Regions from separate parts of the Pantoea sp. R13S299 genome, predicted to be linked through region 1. Evidence: predicted binding sites of a transcription regulator. Region 1 holds the regulator's gene; each other region holds the start of a gene.

Region 1 (6,742 bases):
CATGACCACCAATCAGGCGCGTCGGCGTGAAAACCATCTGCCTGCGCTCTATCAGCAACTGTTTCTGCTGCTGAACCTGTTTCCGGGCGACATCAATAAGTATCGCATCGCACTAACACTTATCATCGGTCATCAGCGGTTACGCGACGCGGAAGTGCCGGTTAATGACGATCTCTCTGCTTATCATCGGCAGCTGCGCTACACCGCGGACCGGGTGATCTCCGCCAGCAGCGATGACAAGCGGCGTTACTACTTTGAACGCCTGCTGAAAGAACTCGATGTCTATCAGGAAAAACTGGCCCATTACGATGCGCCTGTCAGCGTAACGGAACCAGTAAAACGACTGGCGATGATGCTGGATAAGTACCAGAACACGCTCATCCAAATCTGAATCTGGCCGCTGCGACCTGTAGCGGCCTGCGCAATCCCCGCCCATCACAAAATCTGTCGCTTTTGCCAACTATACTCTCCTGACGGAAGAGCAAAACTGACAGGAGCGAATCAATGAAATCACTGCAAGAGAGCGAACTGTTCCAGACCGGCTATTTGGCCGACGGCCAGTGGCATCAGGCTGCCTCTACCTTTGACGTGACCAATCCGGCAACCGGTGAGGTGATTGCGCAGGTAGCAAAAGCCAGTAAAGCTGAAACGGAACAGGCTATCGCCGCCGCAGAACGTGCCTTTCCCGCCTGGCGTGCGCAGACCGCAAAAGCACGTGCTGAAATTCTCACTCGCTGGTACCAGCTGATCATTGAAAACAAGCGCTGGCTGGGACAGCTGATGACGACCGAACAGGGCAAGCCCCTGAAAGAGGCGGAAGGGGAAGTTGAGTACGCCGCCAGTTTCATTCAGTGGTTTGCCGAGCAGGCGAAACGGGCCAATGGTGAGATCATTCCGCCCGCAAAACCGGGTTCCCGTATTCTGGCAACCCGTGAGCCGATTGGCGTGGTGGCTGCCATCACGCCGTGGAATTTCCCGATGGCGATGCTGACCCGCAAACTGGGGCCAGCCCTGGCGGCGGGCTGCACCGGCATTATTAAACCCGCTAATAACACGCCGCTCTCCGCCTTTGCCCTGCTGGCGCTGGCGAAACAGGCGGGCGTGCCGGATGGCGTACTGAACGCGGTGGCGGGGGATACCCATGCCATCAGCGATGCGATCATGGCCAGCAAAGCAGTGCGTAAAATCTCGTTCACCGGCTCCACCCAGGTAGGCAAGCTGCTGATGCGTAATGCTGCCGAAACCATGAAAAAAGTGTCGATGGAATTAGGGGGGAATGCCCCGTACATCGTGTTCGACGATGCCGACATTGATGCCGCTGTACAGGGTGCGATTGCCAACAAATTCCGTAATGCAGGCCAGGTGTGCGTCAGCGTAAACCGGTTCTATATCCAGAATGCCATCTATAACCGTTTCACTCAGCAACTGGCTGCCGAAGTGAACAAGCTGAAGGTGGGCAACGGCATGGACGAAGGCGTGATTGTCGGACCATTGATTGAAGCGTCGGCGGTGGAAAAGGTTGAGCAGCACGTAAAAGATGCAGTAGCCAAAGGCGGCAAATTACTGGCGGGTGGCGAGCGACATGCGCTGGGCGGCAACTTCTGGCAGCCAACCGTCATTACCGAGGCGCACGAAGATATGCAGCTCGCGCAGGAAGAGACGTTTGGTCCGGTAGCCGCCTGCTTCCGTTTCGATGATGAAGAGGACGTGATCCGCCGGGCCAACAATACACCATTCGGCCTCGCTGCTTACTTTTACACCCAGAATCTGCAACGGGTGTTTCGTGTTTCAGCCGCGCTGGAAAGCGGCATGATCGGCATTAACGAGTGTGCTGTTTCCACTGAGCTGGCACCGTTTGGTGGCGTGAAAGAGTCGGGGCTGGGCCGCGAAGGTTCAGTACTCGGCATGGAAGAGTATCTGGAGGTCAAAACGCTGCACCTAGGCGGTTTGAGCTAACCGGGACACAGCCGGGCGGCAAAAGTCGCCCGCAGACGGAGCATGGGAGCCGTCAGCATGAAAATCGAGCGTTTTGATTTTAATGAAATTGTCGACCAGGCCCATTTCTTCCGCCAGTTCGCCGAGCGGTTTTCGCTGGAGGAGCGCCGTATCTGCGATCTGGATGGATTATGGGATGTGGTGACGGGCGATCTGTTACCGATGCCGCTGGAGATTGAGTTCGTCAATCTGGGCAGGGGACAGCGACGGCGCTATGGCGCACTGATTCTGTTATTTGATGAAGCGGAAGAGGAGCTGGAAGGCCGGCTGCACTTTAACGTCAGATAAAACGTCAGATGAAAAAAGGCCCCGGCGAGCGGGGCCAAAGGGTTCGTCATAAATCTGACGAGGAATTACTTATAAAGCTGTGCGGTGATGTGATAGTTATCACCGGTGCGCGCTTCAATCACTTTATAGGCGCTGGCACCCTGTTCATCGGCTTTCTGTGAAAGCTCAGCGCGGTAATCCATTGGTGCTCCCGCGGTTCCACTGATGCTTACGGTGCCCGCAGGCTGCAGGTTCTGCGTCTGATCGGCGGTTACCAGTTGTGCGGCTGATGCGCCGAACGCCATAACGGAAAGCAGACTGACTGTAGCGATGGTTGTTTTGATATTCATGATTATCTCCTCAATACAATCAACAACCTGCGGTTACTCATAGAGGCGGGTCGTCGATATTTGTTATGCGCCTTCAGGCGTCATCACGGTTAATTATTTATAAAGCTCAGCGGTAACATGCCAGGTGTTGTCCTGGTTGTTTTCGATGATGCGATAGTGGCTTGCGCCCTGTGCATCGGCTTTCTCTGACAGCACCTGACGAATATGCGTCTGGTCGCCGTTACGGCCACCAATGCTGATGGTCTGATTCATTGGCTGCAGACCCTGTGCCTGTTCATTAGATACCAGGCTTGCGGCGCTGGCGCCCACTGAGAACAGGGAGGCCAGGCTCAGTGCGGCAATCGCTAATTTCATTTTCATGGTCAACTCTCCTGAAGTTTTTGCTTTAGCTCTCCGGAGCGCAAAAGGCGCGTCAGACAGAGAGCCAATGGCATTATCGGGTTACGCCTTAGTTATAGAGTGCGGCGGTAGCGTGATAATTGCCGTTGTTGTAGGCCTCAATCACGCGATAGGCTTTTGCGCCCTGCTGATCGGCTTTGTCGCTGAGTTTCTGCCTGATATCCATTGGTGAACCCGATACGCCGCTGACACTGATGGTGCCGACAGCCTGCAGATCCTGAGCCTGAGAAGCATTGATAGATTCTGCGGCCACAGCACCAAATGAGAGGGCAGAGAGAATGCTCAGGGCAGCGATGGTAGTTTTTACGTTCATAGATATTTCCTCGTCGTCTATTTTTATCTTTCTAGTTAGTGTGATTTGCATCACGAAAAGAAGTATAGAACTAATAACGACAGAAATTAATACTCCGCTAATAATGTTTTTTTGTGATTCTTTATCCTTATGGCTACTTTTAATAACTTAACGTTATAAAAACTGCATGAAAAATAGCCTTTGGTCTGTTTTTAATCACAAAAACAGTGAGATAGATCACTTTAACGTTTAGTGCGAAACCAGGGGATATATCGGACTGGAGTTTGATCTGGATCCGGGTATTGGTGCCGGATCAGTGATGTAAAGCAGTGTAAAATAGCGCAAAAAGTGAAGCATAGTAAGCGATCTGACCAACGGTCAGGGGCATGAAAGCAGGCTTATTGCTCATTAAGTAGCAGGGTAGTGTGACGTAAAGCTATGGGAAGAGAGAACAAACTGACGACCTGGCGCGGGAGTGCAGGCCGTCAGTCAGCGATCAGAGTTCCTGTTCAAACAGGTTGAGGATCGCGCTGTGCAGCTGCTTAACCGTAAAGTCGCGCGCACGGGTGATAAAGATCGTGTCATCGCCAGCAATGGTGCCAAGAATCCCTTCTGACTTACCCAGTGAATCCAGCAGGCGTGCAATCAGCTGTGCTGCGCCCGGGCTGGTATGAATTACGACCAGCGCATCGTTGTAGTCGATATCCAGTACCAGGTTTTTCAACGGGCTGGTGGTGGTCGGCACACCCAGCTCAGCGGGCAGGCAATAGACCATCTCCATCTTGGCATTGCGGGTGCGCACTGCGCCAAACTTGGTCAGCATCCGCGAGACTTTGGACTGATTGATATTTTCAAAGCCCTCATCCTGAAGCGCCTGAACAATTTCGCCCTGGGAACTGAATTTTTCTTCTTTTAATAAGGCTTTAAAAGCCTTGATCAGATCGTCTTGTTTCGATGGGTTTCGCATAGGTTACCAATAAATAGAGAGAATAACCGCGCAGCCGCCTGCGGCAGAGTGGTGATTATGCATTTAAATGCATTTTTATGCAATCGGTCGATTGATGAGCAGGGTTCGGGCGGCTAGCGGGCGGCGATAATAACAAATAAATCCGCTCAGACCAAAACCCCCGTCACAGCCCCGGAAGGCGAAGGTTGCAAAGTTGTTATATTATTGGTGGTGTAGTAACAGAAGTAGTAACAGAAAACGCTCGTAGCCGTTCTCTGTCTGACGACGGCAAAGTTGTCGGTCATTCAGGCGCAATGATAAGTAACTTTTGAATCCGGCGATTAAGTGTGAAAACACGTAGAATTAACAGCGGATATTTATCATCGCCTGAGCAGTTGATTAAGGTCTGACACAGATAGAATTTCGGCCCATCTCTGCCCCACCTTAATAAGGAGTTAAGAATGAAAGTTGCCGTTCTCGGTGCCGCTGGCGGCATAGGCCAGGCGCTCGCACTTCTGCTCAAAACCCAGCTTCCCGCAGGTTCAGAACTCTCACTGTACGACATCGCGCCGGTTACGCCTGGCGTTGCCGTTGATCTCAGCCATATCCCGACTGCCGTTGCTATTGAGGGCTTCAGTGGAGAGGACGCGACACCCGCCTTGCAGGGTGCCGATGTGGTACTGATTTCTGCTGGTGTTGCACGTAAACCGGGTATGGATCGTGCTGACCTGTTTAACGTTAATGCGGGTATCGTGCGTAACCTGATTGAACAGGTTGCTACTACGGCACCTAAAGCATTGATTGGCGTTATTACCAACCCGGTCAATACCACCGTTGCCATTGCAGCAGAAGTGCTGAAAAAGCACGGCGTCTACGACAAAAATCGTCTGTTTGGCGTGACTACGCTGGATATCATTCGCGCCAATACCTTTGTGGCGGCGCTGAAAGGTAAGCAGCCTGATCAGGTTGAAGTTCCGGTGATTGGCGGCCACTCTGGCGTGACCATTCTGCCGCTGCTGTCGCAGGTTAAAGGCGTCAGCTTCAGCGAGCAGGAAGTTGCGGATCTGACCAAACGCATTCAGAACGCCGGTACCGAAGTGGTGGAAGCCAAAGCGGGTGGCGGATCGGCTACGCTGTCGATGGGCCAGGCGGCCGCACGATTCGGTCTGTCACTGGTTCGTGCGCTGAAAGGTGAGGCGAATGTGGTGGAGTGTGCTTACGTGGAAGGTGAGGGTGAACATGCCCGCTTCTTCTCGCAACCGCTGCTGCTGGGTAAAAACGGGATTGCTGAGCGCAAGCCGATTGGCACCCTCAGCGCTTTCGAACAGCAGGCGCTGTCAGGCATGCTGGATACGCTGAAGAAAGATATCGCCCAGGGTGAAGAGTTCGTTAAGCAGTAACTGACGGTTCAGACTTGCAATAACGCCCGGCCTTGCCGGGCGTTTTGCATTACAGGCCGCCAGATTTGTAGGCGCGGGCTGCGGGCGTACCGTTGCTGGCAGGCAGCTTCTTGCCCAGGGTCTCCATACGCATCTGGAACGGCGGGAATGGCATCTCAATACCGTGCTGATCAAATCCGCTCAGAATTAACTGATGCAGCTCGTGACGCAGCGGCATACGGTGTCCCATCTCAGCGGCATGCACACGGAGTTCAAACAACTGAATCCCCTGCTGCAAATCGACCAGGAAGGCTTCCGGTTGCGGCGTGTCCAGGACATAGCTGCAGCGTTCCGCCGCCTGAATCAGAATGGTGGTCACCTGTTCACTGCTGACTTTCGCCGGGGCCGGAATGGTCAGCACCACGCGCGTCACGGAATCGGACAGCGACCAGTTAATAAACTGCTCGGTGATAAAGGCCTTGTTCGGCACAATGATCTCTTTGCGGTCCCAGTCGGTAATGGTGGTCGCGCGGGTATTGATCCGCGTGATGCTGCCGGTCAGATCTCGGATCGTCACGGTATCACCGATACGAATCGGCTTTTCGAACAGGATAATCAGACCCGAGATAAAGTTGGCAAAAATCTCCTGCAAACCAAACCCCAGTCCCACACCCAGCGCGGCAACCAGCCACTGTAGCTTCGACCACTCAATACCAATCATTGAGAAACCAATCAGACCCCCAATCAGCAGCAGCAGATATTTGGTCAGGGTTGTGATGGCGTAACCGGTGCCGGGCGTCAGATTCAGATGCTGCAGCAGCGCCAGCTCTAGCAGCGCGGGCATATTGCGCACCAGCTGGGTAGTAATGATAAACACCAGAATGGCAATCAGCACCGACCCCAGGGTGATGGGCTGAATCGACTCCACGCCCTGCACGGACGTACTGACATCCCACAACTGAATATTCTCCAGGAAGCCAAAGGCCGAATGGATTTCTGACCACAGCACAATCACCGAGACCAGCGCGATCAGCATCAGGATAGAGCGAACCAGCCGCAGCGACTGCGCACTGATCGCATCCAGGTCAATCACCGGCTCTTCAATTTCAATCGC
Region 2 (6,742 bases), on a different contig from region 1:
GGCGTGCTGGAAGCGCCGGTCGCCGACGATGGTGAAGGCAATCTGGAAGCGGGCTGGTATGACACCGGTGATATCGTCAGCTTTGATGAAGGCGGTTTCTGCCAGATTCAGGGACGTGCCAAACGCTTTGCGAAGATCGCCGGTGAGATGGTGTCGCTGGAGATCGTCGAGCAGATCGCCCTCAAAGCGTCGCCGGACAAACAACACGCGGCGTCGCTGCGCCCGGATGGGCAGCGCGGTGAGGCACTGGTGCTGTTCACCACTGATGCTGAGCTGGCGCGCGACAGGTTGCAGAAAGCGGCCCGCGAGCTGGGTGCGCCAGAGCTGGCACTGCCGCGTGACATCCGTGTCATGAAGCAGCTGCCGCAGCTGGGCAGTGGTAAACCTGATTACGTCACGCTGAAAAAAATGGCGGAAGAGGAGCAGGCATGAGCCTTGATCGTAATGCGCCGCTGATGTCGCGCGGCATGATTGCCGTGATTATCGCCCAGTTCTTTTCGGCTTTTGGCGATAACGCGCTGCTGTTTGCCACGCTGGCGGTACTGAAAAGCCAGTTCTATCCCGAGTGGAGCCAGCCGGTATTACAGATGCTGTTTGTCGCGGCCTATATTCTGCTGGCGCCTTTTGTCGGTCAGGTAGCGGACAGCATGGCGAAAGGGCGGGTGATGATGCTCGCCAACAGCCTGAAGCTGCTCGGCGCGCTGGTGATCTGCTTCGGCTTCAATCCCTTCGTCGGCTATACCCTGGTGGGCGCAGGCGCAGCGGCCTATTCTCCGGCCAAATATGGCATCCTTGGTGAAATCACCCACGGCGAAAAGCTGGTGAAAGCCAACGGGCTGATGGAGGCATCGACCATCGCCGCTATTCTTCTGGGTTCGGTGGCCGGCGGGATGCTGGCCGACTGGCATATTCTGGCGGCGCTGGGGATCTGTGCGCTGACCTACGGCATTGCCGTGGTTGCGAACCTGTTTATCCCGAAACTGCAGGCGGCACGTCCCGGTCAGAGCTGGCAGTTCGGCGTGATGACGCGCAGCTTCTTCAGTGCCGCCACGCTGCTGTGGCGTGACGCAGAGACGCGCTTCTCGCTGCTCGGCACCAGTCTGTTCTGGGGTGCGGGCGTGACGCTGCGTTTCCTGCTGGTGCTCTGGGTGCCGGTGGCGCTGGGCATCCATGACAACACCACGCCAACCACGCTGAATGCCATGGTGGCGATCGGCATCGTGATTGGCGCGGCAGCAGCGGCGAAGCTGGTGACGCTGGAGACCGTGCGTCGCTGTATGCCAGCTGGCGTGCTGATTGGCGTAATGGTGGTGGTCTTCGCGCTGCAGCACTCCCTGATGAATGCGTATTTAGTGCTGATGCTGATTGGTGCGCTGGGCGGCTTCTTTGTCGTGCCGCTGAATGCGCTGCTGCAGGCGCGGGGTAAAGAGAGCGTCGGTTCAGGCAATGCGATTGCGGTGCAGAATCTGGGTGAGAACAGCGCCATGCTGATCATGCTGGGACTCTATACGCTGGCGATTAAGGCGGGAGCACCTGCGGTGGCGACGGGCGTCGGCTTTGGCGTGCTGTTTGCGCTGGCAATTACGGTGCTGTGGCTGTGGCGACCGGCTAAGCGGTAAGTGATTCACCGCCTCTCTCCGGCATCGGTGGAGAGAGGCGCGCGTACGCTTTCACAGCGGACGTTATCAACGCCGGTTAGCGGCGAATGGCAATCGCTTCGATTTCGATTTTCACATCTTTTGGCAGACGCGCCACTTCGACACACGAACGCGCCGGGAAGTTAGCTTCATGCTCGGTGAAAAACGCCTCATACGTCGCGTTGACCGTGGCGAAATCATTTAAATCCTTCACAAACACCGTGGTCTTCACGATGTCGCCAACCTTCAGACCCGCGGCTTCAACAATCGCTTTCACATTTTCCAGTGACTGACGCGCCTGTGCGGCAACGTCATCTGCCACCTGGCCGGTCGCCGGATCGACCGGAATCTGACCCGAAGTAATGATCATGCTGCCCAGATCGACACCCTGAACGTAGGGACCGATAGCGGCAGGGGCTTTTGCAGTACTGATTTCACGAGACATCATTGCTCCTTTGATTATGTCGTCAGGCGGCGATGCCGCCGGTGCTGCCCATTATAGGGTCGGGCAGGGCGATTACCAGTGACCCAGCACCACATGCCGGGCGAACTCTTTCTCGCAATATTTGCACTTCAGATGCACATCGTCGGCGCGCTGCTTCACGGCAAAGCTGGAGAAGACCGGCTCGCTGCGGCTGATGCAGTTGCTGTTGGGGCAGGTCAGCACCCGTTCAACGTGATCCGGCAGCGTCGGGGCGATCTTCGCCACCACTTCATAATCGTCGATGCGGTTAACCGTGGCATGGGGCGCATAGACCGCCAGCTGATTCACCTGATCGTCGGTGAGAAAGGTGTTCTCAATCTTGATCAGATCTTTGCGGCCCATCTCGCCCGAGGGCAGATTCAGACCGATGGTAATGCGCTGATCGGTTTCGGTCAGCCGGAACAGGGAGAGCAATTTAAAGCCGATCTGCGCCGGAATATGGTCGATGACCGTGCCGCGTTTGATCGCTTCGACCTGCAATTTGTTGTCCTGCGTCATGGGGGTTCTCCTTACAGGGCGAGTTCGCTGTTTAAAACCAGAGCCAGCAGAGCCTGGCGTGCATAGATGCCGTTACCCGCCTGCTGGAAATACCAGGCGTAAGGGGTTTTATCGACATCGGTCGTGATCTCGTCGATGCGCGGCAACGGGTGCAGCACCTTCATGTTGTCGCGCGCCGTACTGAGATCGGCGGCGCGCAGAATGAACTGCGCTTTGACATTGGCATATTCGGACGGATCGAGCCGCTCTTTTTGCACCCGCGTCATGTAGAGGATATCGAGCTGCGGCATCACCTCTTCAAAGCTGTCATGCCGTGACCAGGCGATATTCTTCTCATCCAGCATGTCGGTGATGTAAGCCGGCATCGCCAGCGCATCGGGTGCGATGAAGAAGAAGCGGTTGCCATCAAACTTCGCCAGAGCCTGCGTCAGAGAGTGCACCGTACGGCCATACTTCAGGTCGCCGACCATCGCCACGTTCAGCTGACTAAGGCGGCCCTGCGTCTCCTGAATGGTGAAGAGATCGAGCAGCGTCTGCGTCGGATGCTGGTTCGCGCCGTCACCGGCGTTGAGAATCGGGATACCGCCGGAGAACTCGGTCGCCAGCCGCGCCGCGCCTTCCTGCGGATGACGCATCACGATTGCATCGACGTAGGTACTGATCACTGAAATGGTGTCGGCCAGGGTTTCGCCTTTCTTTCCCAGCGAGGTATTACTGCCGTCCGCAAAACCCACCGCTGACGCGCCAAGACGATGAATCGCGGTTTCAAACGACAGGCGGGTTCGGGTCGAGGCCTCAAAGAAGCAGCTGGCGATCACCTTGTGCTTCAGCAGTTCCGGCTGCGGATGGGCTTTAAGCGTAGCGGCGGTGTCCAGTGCCAGTTCCAGCTCTTCACGACTAAGGTCGTTGATTGAAATAATGTGCTTGCGATATAGCGGGTTAGGCATAGCTTTCTCCTCTGCGCGGCCGGATTGCGGACAAAAAAAAGCCCCTGCTTAAGGGGCTTTTTTAAGATCGGGTCGATGACCGAAAGAAACAACAGCACCGCCTGCGGTCAGGCGTGATTGAGCGTCAAATTGTGCGCTGAGCTGTAGCATATTTCCTCCGGCAAATTGGGCCGCATTATACCCGTTCGCGGGGGAGCAGCAAGAGGAAAACGTTTGCGCCTCTGTAGCGGATCGGTCAGCGCTGGCCCAGCGTAGCGACCATCACCGCTTTAATGGTGTGCATCCGGTTCTCGGCCTGGTCGAACACAATGCTGTGCGGCGACTCAAACACTTCGTTGCTCACTTCCATGCCGTTGGGCAGATCGTACTGTTCTGCCATCTGCTGGCCCAGTGTGGTCTGATCGTCATGGAAAGCGGGCAGGCAGTGCAGGAATTTAACCTGAGGGTTGCCGGTCAGATCGAGCATGGCCCGGTTAACCTGATAGTCACGCAGCAGGGCGATACGTTCGGCCCAGACTTCTTTGGCTTCGCCCATCGACACCCAGACATCGGTGTAGATAAAGTCAGCGCCTTTCACGCCATCGGCAATATTTTCGGTGAGGGTGATTTTACCGCCGGTCTGCTGCGCGGCTGCGCGGCACTGCGCCACCAGTTCTTCTTCTGGCCAGCAGCTCTTCGGTGCCACCAGACGCAGATCCAGACCCACCTGGGCGGCGGCTTCGAGCATGGTGTTACCCATGTTGTTGCGCGCATCGCCAACATAGACCAGCGTCATCTCGCTGAGCTTTTTGCCCGGCAGATGCTCCTGCATGGTCAGCAGGTCGGCCAGCAGCTGGGTCGGGTGAAACTCGGTGGTCAGGCCGTTCCACACTGGCACACCGGCGTGTTCCGCCAGCGTCTCCACCAGTTCCTGACCGTAACCGCGATACTGAATGCCATCGTACATCCGGCCCAGTACCCGCGCAGTGTCGCGCATCGACTCTTTATGGCCAATCTGACTGCCACTCGGCCCCAGATAAGTGACGTTTGCACCCTGATCATAAGCGGCAACTTCGAAAGAGCATCGGGTACGGGTCGAGTCTTTTTCGAAGATGAGCGCGATGTTTTTACCTTTCAGATACTGCACTTCGCTGGCGCTTTTTTTAGCCTGTTTTAATTCAGCGGAAAGGGAGAGCAGGTGATCAATTTCGGCGGGGGTAAAATCCAGAAGCCTGAGGAAATGGCGCTGATACAGCTGACTCATACAACACTCCGGTAATCATCAAAATGAATTAAAATTCAATTTAACCGTATGAATATGCATTTTCAAGTACAAGGCTAATAAACTTTTCGTTTTGTGTAGTGGCGCGACAGGCAGTGTGGGAAAATAAGTGATTATTGCCGAACTCAGAGAGGACATCGTCATGGCATATGAAGCATTACTGGAAGAGCAGCAGGAAGAGACGCGGCTGATTATCGAAGAGCTGCTGGAGGATGGCAGCGATCCTGATGCGCTCTACACCATCGAACACCATCTCTCATGCAATAATTTTGATTCGCTGGAAAAAGCCGCGGTTGACGCCTTCAAGCTAGGTTATGAAGTGACCGAGCCGGAAGAGCTGGAGCTGGAAGATGGCACCACCGTTATGTGCGTCGATATCATCAGCGAATCTGCGCTGAAGCCTGAACTGATCGATGTACAGGTTGAGCAGCTGGTGAACCTGATTGGTAAATACAACGTCGATTACGACGGCTGGGGCACCTATTTTGAAGATCCTGATGCCGAAGATGAAGACGAAGATGACGACACCACCGAAGATAAAGACGATGATGGTATTCGCCACTAAGTAGCCGGGGCGGAGAGTTCTCCGCCTGTCACTTCTGCCACGCCTTTTGACATCATGAACTACGCACCCTTACTCGAACCGATCTATCAGTTTCTGCACTGCCGCACGCCACAGGCCTGGATTGATGAGGCGCGCAAACCGGAAAATCTGACCCTGCTGTTAACCGACCATCTGGTGTGCGAGCTAAAAGCCGCGCAGACCGCAGTGTGGCTGATCCGCAAATATGTGGCTGACAAACCCAGCGGCGACGCCATTCTGGCGTGGCTGAAACCCTATGAAGATTTTATCTTCCGCGAAGATGGCGACAGCGACTTTATCAACGCCCATAAGAGCCTGACGAAACGCATTATCGTGCGTAATACGCTGCCGTGGGCGGATGAGCTGGTGGAGAAGATGGTGCTGCTGATTAAAGAGGAGCTGCATCACTTCTATCAGGTGTGGGAAATTATGCAGTCGCGCGGACTGGTTTATCAGAAGATCACCGCCAGCCGCTATGCCAAATCGCTGCTGCGTGAAGTGACCACGCATGAGCCGGAAACGCTGGTGGATAAGCTGATCTGTGGCGCTTACATCGAGGCGCGCTCCTGCGAACGTTTCGCCAGTCTGGCACCGTATCTTGATGAGGAGCTGGCGAAGTTCTATCTGTCGCTGCTGCGCTCAGAGGCGCGGCATTATCAGGACTATTTAACGCTGGCGGCGCAGATTGCCGGTAAAGATATCGCGCCACGGGTACAGGCGATTGGGGTAACAGAAGGGCGGCTTATCAGCGAGCCTGACAACGAATTACGCTTTCACAGCGGCGTGCCAGCGTTTTGATTCGATCATATCAGCGGGGCTGCCAGCCCCGATTGTCACAGTAATTTCAGCATCCGCACTTCGCAGTCGACATGGCCGGTGCAGCCCATCGCGCTGTCGATATGCTCAAAGCCCAGCGACTCATACAGTTTAATGGCCCGCGTCAGGCTGGCGGTAGTTTCCAGATAGCAGCGACGAAAGCCATGGCCGCGAGCATGTTCCATCGCCCGCAGCGCCAGTTCGCGCGCCAGACCCTGACCGCGCACCTCGGGCAGAAAGTACATCTTTTGCAGTTCGCAAATATCGGGCGCGCTGCAGGCGAGAGGCGCAACACCGCCGCCACCCACCACCTTGCCCTGATACTCAACAATCCAGTAGGCGCTCTGTTCGGCACTGTACAGCTCAAACAGCTGGTCGAGCTGCGGATCGGAAACGGTATAGCCCTTGTCAGCCGTCAGGCCGAACTCCGCAGAAACATCACGGATCACCTGGGCAATATGCGGATTATCGGCGGCAGTAATCGGCCGCACCTGGAGGTGCTGAGAGTCAGAAATC
Region 3 (6,742 bases), on a different contig from region 1:
GTTCGCGGAACGCTTCTGGGTGGCAGTCGCGTGGCCTTTATAGAGCTGCAGCACCACTTCACCGTTAACCTCTTCCGCCAGTGATTCGGCAGCAGCCTGAATCGACTTACGCAGCGGGGCGAACCAGCGACCGTCATACACCACATAAGACATCTCGTGACCCAGTTGCTCACGCCATTTGAAGCTATCGCGATCCAGCACCAGCTGCTCAACCGCACGCAGCGCATTCACCATGATGGTACCGCCAGGGGTTTCGTAGCAGCCGCGGGATTTAATGCCCACCAGACGGTTTTCAACGATATCGATACGGCCGACGCCATGTTTTGCGCCCAGCACGTTCAGTTTTTCCAGGCACTGGAACGGACTCAGTTTTTCGCCGTTAACTGCCACAACCCGACCTTTCTCTACGGTCACGGTCACTTCTTCAGGCTGGTCAGGCGCTTCCAGCGGATCGACAGTCCAGACCCAGCAATCTTTGTTCGGTGCATTGGCCGGGCTTTCCAGCACGCCGCCTTCGGTGGAGATGTGCCAGGCGTTTTCATCGCGGCTGTAGATTTTTTCCAGCGACGCGGTGGTCGGAATGTTGCGCTCTTTCAGGTAGTCCAGCAGCGCTTCACGTGAACGCAGGTTCCATTCACGCCACGGTGCCACGACTTTCAGCTGAGGTGCCAGCGCGGTGTAGGTGGTTTCGAAACGCACCTGGTCATTCCCTTTACCGGTTGCACCATGACATAGCGCATCCGCGCCCACTTTCAGCGCCAGCTCAACCTGCGCTTTAGCGATGATAGGACGCGCCATAGACGTGCCCAGCAGATAGGTGCCTTCATACAGAGCACCGGTCTGCAGCACCGGATAAACGTAGTCGCTGATGAACTCTTCACGCAGGTCAACCACGTGACATTCAGATGCGCCAGACTGCAGAGCTTTCTTCTCTACACCTTCCAGATCGCCGCGCTCCTGACCGATGTCCGCTACGAAAGCGACCACTTCACAGCCGCCGTAGTTCTCTTTCAGCCATGGAATGATGGCCGAAGTATCAAGACCACCGGAGTAAGCCAGAACGATTTTTTTGATGTTTTGCGTTTGCATTTCGTAATCCTTGAATCAGAGTCGTTAAGCGAGAATCCGGGTGCCAATCGACACGCCGTTAAACAGGTCAGGCAACCGCTCAGCGTGACGCCAGCTGGCAATATCCACCGGACGGCCCAGCGTACGCGCCGCATCAAGCGCAGCGTGCACTTTAACAATCATGCCATCGGTAATAATGCCCTGGGTAATCAGCTGCTCAGCTTTGTCGGCGGTCATCTCTTCGATGCGCTGACCTTTGCCGTCGAGAATACCACTGACGTCTGACAACAGAACCAGATCGGCGCCCAGCGTCGAGGCCAGTGCGGTCGCCGCCTGGTCAGCGTTGACGTTCATCAGATCGCCGCTGTCAGTAATACCAATAGAGCTCACCACCGGCATGTAACCGGCCGCCAGCAGGGTGTTCAGCAGTGCCGGATCGCCCGGCGTTGCGTGGCCAACATGGCCGAGTTCTTCATCGAACGGGGCGACATTGACGATGCCCGCATCGCCCAGGCAGAGGCCGACCGCGTTGATGCCCGATTTCTTTGCCCAGGCCAGCAGCGTTTTATTTGCGGTTCCCGCCAGCGCACCGGTAATGATGTCGATCTGATCGGCTGGAGTGACGCGCAGGCCATTTTTCTTCATCACCGGTAGCGCCAGCTTTTTCATCAGTTCATCGACCAGGCAACCGCCGCCGTGGACAATGATCAGGGGACGCTGATGGGCACTGCGATAGTTCAGCAGCGCTTCAAACAAGCGGGCCAGCGCTTCTTCGCTGTCTAACAACACGCCGCCCAGCTTAATAATCAATGGATTGGTCATGGTTTATTCGTCCGTTAAATCAGTGACTGCGTTTCAGGGAAGCCGAACCGGATGTTCAGGCACTGTACCGCCTGCGATGCCGCGCCTTTCAGCAGATTATCTTCGGCGGCTACGACAATCAGATGTTCGCCCTGTACTTCAAAACCGATATCACAGTAAGGCAGGCCCACAACGGCTTTCAGCGCCGGTACGCCCTTTTCATAGAGCCGCACCAGGGGTTTGTTGTCATAGGCGCGATGGAAAACGGCGGCGATATCTTCGCGGCTGACACCCGCTTTCAGACGGCAGGTAATGGTTGCCAGAATACCTCGCGGGAAACTTCCCAGATGTGGCGTGAAGATCACCGGCGTACCGAGGTGCGCGACGATTTCCGGATGATGACGATGATTAAACAGACCGTAAGGCTGCAGGCTCACTTCGCAGAAGCTGGTGCCAACATTGGCTTTACGTCCTGCACCGCTCACGCCGCTGGTGGCGTTAATGACCGGCCACTGCGCATCGTTTAATAGTCCGGCATCCACCAGTGGCTTCAGTGCCAGCTGGGCGGCGGTCGGGTAGCAACCCGGAACAGCTACCAGCTGCGCCTGCTGGATTTTCTCATGCTGATATTCCGCCAGGCCGTAAACGGCTTTGTCCAGCCAGTCGCTATGCTGATGGGTGAAGCCATAGAAGCGGGTATAAAAATCAGCGTCATTCACGCGGAACGCGCCCGACAGGTCGAACACGATACAACCGGCCTTGAGAAATTCCGGCGCCAGATCGTGGCTGACTTCGTGGGCTGTCGCCAGGAACACCACATCCACTTTATCTGCCCATTCAGCCGCGCTGCTCAGCGGCTGCAGCGGCAAATCCACCACGCCTTTCAGCTGCGGATGGAGATCGGACAGGCGCTTGCCGGCATCAGGGCTTTGCGCCGAAACCGCCAAAGCGGTTATGTTGATATGTGGATGGCGATTCAGGAAGGTGGCAAGCTCTACGCCAGCATAACCACTGGCACCAACGATCAGCGTATTCAACATCAGGCTGTAACCCTTTTTACAGTCGCACGTTCCGGGTCGCGGCCTTGCCCCGTTACCCACCCTGTCATCTGCAGTGATTTATGGTTCCCTTGCAGAGGACGTTAATGTATTTTTATTCACTATTACTGCATGAATATGGATACATCCTAACCCAAGGACCGCCAACAGTGAAGACAAAATTACCGCCTTTTATTGAACTGTACCGCCAGTTAATCGCCACACCGTCGATCAGCGCAACCGATGCCGCACTGGATCAGAGTAATGAAACTTTAATCAATTTGCTGGCCGGCTGGTTCTGCGACCTTGGCTTCAGCGTCGAAGTGCAGCCGGTGCCTGGCACCCGCAATAAATTTAACATGCTGGCGCGCACCGGCACCGGTGCGGGCGGCCTGCTGTTAGCCGGTCATACGGATACCGTTCCCTTTGATGATGGCCGCTGGACGCGCGATCCCTTTACCCTGACCGAGCACGAGAATAAGCTCTATGGCCTGGGTACGGCAGACATGAAAGGCTTTTTCGCCTTTATTCTTGATACGCTGCGCGATGTAGATGTCAGCACGCTGAACAAGCCGCTCTATATCCTCGCCACGGCCGATGAAGAGACCACCATGGCAGGCGCCAAATATTTCTCAGAATCGACGCAACTGCGCCCCGACTGCGCCATCATCGGTGAACCGACCTCGCTTAAACCGGTACGCGCGCACAAAGGGCATCTGTCGAATGTGATCCGTATTGAGGGGAAATCGGGCCATTCCAGCGATCCGGCGCGCGGCGTCAACGCCATCGAACTGATGCATGAGTCGATCACTCATCTGATGCAACTGCGCACAACGCTGCAGGAGCGTTATCACCATGACGGCTTTGCCATTCCCTATCCCACCATGAATTTCGGTCACATTCATGGCGGAGACGCCGCTAACCGTATCTGCGCCTGCTGTGAACTGCATATGGATATCCGTCCGCTGCCGGGTCTGTCGCTGGGCGATCTGGATGGATTACTGAACGAGGCGCTGGCACCCGTGAGTGCACGCTGGCCTGGCCGCGTCACGGTGGCCGAACTGCATCCTCCGATTCCGGGTTATGAGTGTCCGGCGAATCATGAGCTGGTGAGTGTGGTTGAGAAATTACTGGGTACGCCAACCGAGGTGGTGAACTACTGCACCGAAGCGCCGTTTATTCAGCAGCTCTGCCCGACGCTGGTCCTGGGTCCGGGTTCCATAAATCAGGCACATCAGCCAGATGAATTTATCGATACGGCATTTATTAAGCCGACACGGGCGCTTATCAGTCAGGTTGTGCAGCATTTTTGTCACTGATTGACAGCAAATGGGGCATTTCACTGTATTAACAGCAAAATGCCCCCTCATTCTGCGGGATTTAACAATAAGAATAACTTATCCCGCTTGCTTCCCGATAAATTCTACGAATTTCCGTTATTTAGCCACATCTTCAGCGTACTTTAACGCATTTGACGAACGCAACATTACGTGGCTAGATAAAAGACGATGTTATGCCCACCGGGTGATTATCCAGAACGTTTCAGAATGCGGACAGGCGGCAACGTAGCCGGTTCCCTGTAGATTATCGGGAACACAATGTTGCTGATTTTTCTGCTGCCTGAAAGGTCGGGTGTAGAAGTTTTTCAAGACGATAAGGGTGTCAGGGTCCAATGAACGAACAATATTCCGCAATGCGAAGTAATGTCAGTATGCTCGGCAAACTGCTCGGGGATACGATTAAGGATGCACTGGGAGAGAACATCCTCGACCAGGTGGAAACCATCCGTAAGCTCTCCAAGTCATCCCGTGCAGGAAATGACACTCATCGTAAAGAACTGCTCAATACGCTGCAGAATCTCTCCAATGAGGAGCTTCTGCCGGTTGCACGCGCTTTCAGCCAGTTTCTGAACCTCACCAACGTGGCTGAGCAGTATCAGACCATCTCGCAGAGTGGCGAGGGTGAGAACCATCCTGAACTGCTGAAAAAGACCTTTGATACCCTGAAGCAGCAGAAAGATATCAGCGAAAGCGACATCCTTGCGGCTATTGAGTCACTGTCACTGGAGCTGGTGCTGACTGCGCACCCGACCGAAATCACCCGTCGTACGCTGATTCACAAGCTGGTTGAAGTTAACAGCTGCCTGAAGCAGCTCGATCACAGTGACGTCTCCGACTACGAACGTAACCAGATTATGCGCCGTCTGCGTCAGTTGGTGGCGCAGGCGTGGCACACCGATGAGATCCGTAAATATCGTCCGACCCCTATCGACGAAGCCAAATGGGGCTTTGCCGTCGTAGAAAACAGCCTGTGGGAAGGCGTACCTGCTTTCCTGCGTGAGCTGAACGAGCAGGTCGAAGAGGCGTTCGGCCTTAAGCTGCCGGTCGATTTCGTGCCGGTCCAGTTCACTTCATGGATGGGTGGCGACCGCGACGGTAATCCGAACGTTACGGCATCGATTACCCGCCATGTGATGCAGCTGAGCCGCTGGAAAGCCACTGACCTGTTCCTGCGTGATATCGGTGTGTTGATCTCCGAACTGTCGATGTCCGAATGCAGTGAAGAGATTCGCGAACTCAGCAGCGATCCGGAGGCGCTTGAACCTTACCGTGTGATCCTGAAACGCCTGCGCAGCCAGCTGATGACGACTCAGTCATTCCTGGAACGCCGCCTGAAAGGCGAACGTCTGCCGCGTCCGGCCGATCTGCTGGTTTCCAACGATCAGCTGTGGGACCCGCTGTTTGCCATCTATCAGTCACTGCAACAGTGCGGCATGGGCATTATCGCCAACGGACAGTTGCTCGATACGCTGCGCCGCGTGAAATGCTTTGGCGTGCCGCTGGTGCGTATCGATCTGCGCCAGGAGAGCACCCGTCACACTGAAGCGATTGCTGAAGTGACCCGCTATCTGGGTCTCGGCGATTATGAAAGCTGGTCCGAAGCCGACAAGCAGGCCTTCCTGATCCGTGAACTGAACTCCAAACGCCCGCTGCTGCCTCGCACCTGGGAACCGAGCGATGAGACGCGTGAAGTGCTGGAGACCTGTCGCGTCGCGGCGGAAGCCCCGCAGGGTTCTATTGCCGCCTATGTTATTTCGATGGCGAAAACCCCGTCTGACGTGCTGGCCGTGCATCTGCTGCTGAAAGAAGCGGGTATCGGCTATGCCATGCCGGTTGCCCCGCTGTTTGAAACGCTTGATGACCTGAACAACGCGAACGACGTGATGAGCCAGCTGCTGAGCATCGACTGGTATCGCGGCTTTATTCAGGGCAAACAGATGGTGATGATTGGCTATTCTGACTCGGCGAAAGATGCCGGTGTGATGGCCGCCAGCTGGGCGCAATATCAGGCGCAGGATGCGCTGATTAAAACCTGCGAGAAGGCCGGGATTTCACTGACGCTGTTCCACGGACGCGGCGGCAGCATTGGACGTGGCGGCGCGCCTGCTCATGCTGCACTGCTGTCACAACCGCCAGGAAGCCTGCGCGGCGGTCTGCGTGTGACTGAACAGGGTGAGATGATCCGCTTTAAATATGGTTTACCGGCTGTCACCATCGCCAGCCTGTCGCTCTACACCGGCGCGATTCTGGAAGCGAACCTGATGCCACCGCCGGAGCCAAAACGCGAATGGCGCGACATCATGGATCAGCTCTCAGCTGACTCCTGTGCGATGTACCGCGGTTATGTGCGTGAAAATGCGGACTTCGTGCCCTACTTCCGTTCGGCGACGCCGGAGCAGGAGCTGGGTAAATTACCGCTGGGCTCACGTCCGGCCAAACGCCGGCCTACCGGCGGTGTCGAGTCGCTGCGTGCGATTCCGTGGATTTTCGCCTGGA

What was found. The regulator ArgR, encoded in region 1, controls arginine synthesis, uptake and breakdown. The targets are predictions, from matches to a motif close to ANTGAATAAAAATACANT.
Region 2: the regulator ArgR is predicted to act here: its motif matches at 4,832-4,849, upstream of argF (ornithine carbamoyltransferase).
Region 3: the regulator ArgR is predicted to act here: its motif matches at 3,013-3,030, upstream of argC (N-acetyl-gamma-glutamyl-phosphate reductase).

Annotation. Positions count from the first base shown of each region.
Region 1 covers NZ_JBLYEF010000004.1:30,618-37,359, forward strand. The annotation lists gene aaeB (p-hydroxybenzoic acid efflux pump subunit AaeB) at 1-391, shown strand, start outside; gene ACN1CO_RS17195 (NAD-dependent succinate-semialdehyde dehydrogenase) at 505-1,956, shown strand; gene ACN1CO_RS17200 (barstar family protein) at 2,014-2,283, shown strand; gene yhcN (peroxide/acid stress response protein YhcN) at 2,349-2,612, opposite strand; gene ACN1CO_RS17210 (YdgH/BhsA/McbA-like domain containing protein) at 2,706-2,972, opposite strand; gene yhcN (peroxide/acid stress response protein YhcN) at 3,061-3,324, opposite strand; gene argR (transcriptional regulator ArgR) at 3,800-4,270, opposite strand; gene mdh (malate dehydrogenase) at 4,711-5,649, shown strand; gene mscM (miniconductance mechanosensitive channel MscM) at 5,699-6,742, opposite strand, start outside.
Region 2 covers NZ_JBLYEF010000002.1:240,941-247,682, forward strand. The annotation lists gene aas (bifunctional acyl-ACP--phospholipid O-acyltransferase/long-chain-fatty-acid--ACP ligase) at 1-432, shown strand, start outside; gene lplT (lysophospholipid transporter LplT) at 429-1,619, shown strand; gene ridA (2-iminobutanoate/2-iminopropanoate deaminase) at 1,696-2,082, opposite strand; gene pyrI (aspartate carbamoyltransferase regulatory subunit) at 2,155-2,619, opposite strand; gene pyrB (aspartate carbamoyltransferase) at 2,631-3,566, opposite strand; gene argF (ornithine carbamoyltransferase) at 3,802-4,809, opposite strand; gene rraB (ribonuclease E inhibitor RraB) at 4,970-5,392, shown strand; gene miaE (tRNA isopentenyl-2-thiomethyl-A-37 hydroxylase MiaE) at 5,447-6,208, shown strand; gene ACN1CO_RS12135 (GNAT family N-acetyltransferase) at 6,244-6,742, opposite strand, start outside.
Region 3 covers NZ_JBLYEF010000007.1:101,194-107,935, reverse strand. The annotation lists gene ACN1CO_RS22125 (argininosuccinate synthase) at 1-1,089, opposite strand, end outside; gene argB (acetylglutamate kinase) at 1,114-1,890, opposite strand; gene argC (N-acetyl-gamma-glutamyl-phosphate reductase) at 1,905-2,909, opposite strand; gene argE (acetylornithine deacetylase) at 3,077-4,225, shown strand; gene ppc (phosphoenolpyruvate carboxylase) at 4,579-6,742, shown strand, end outside.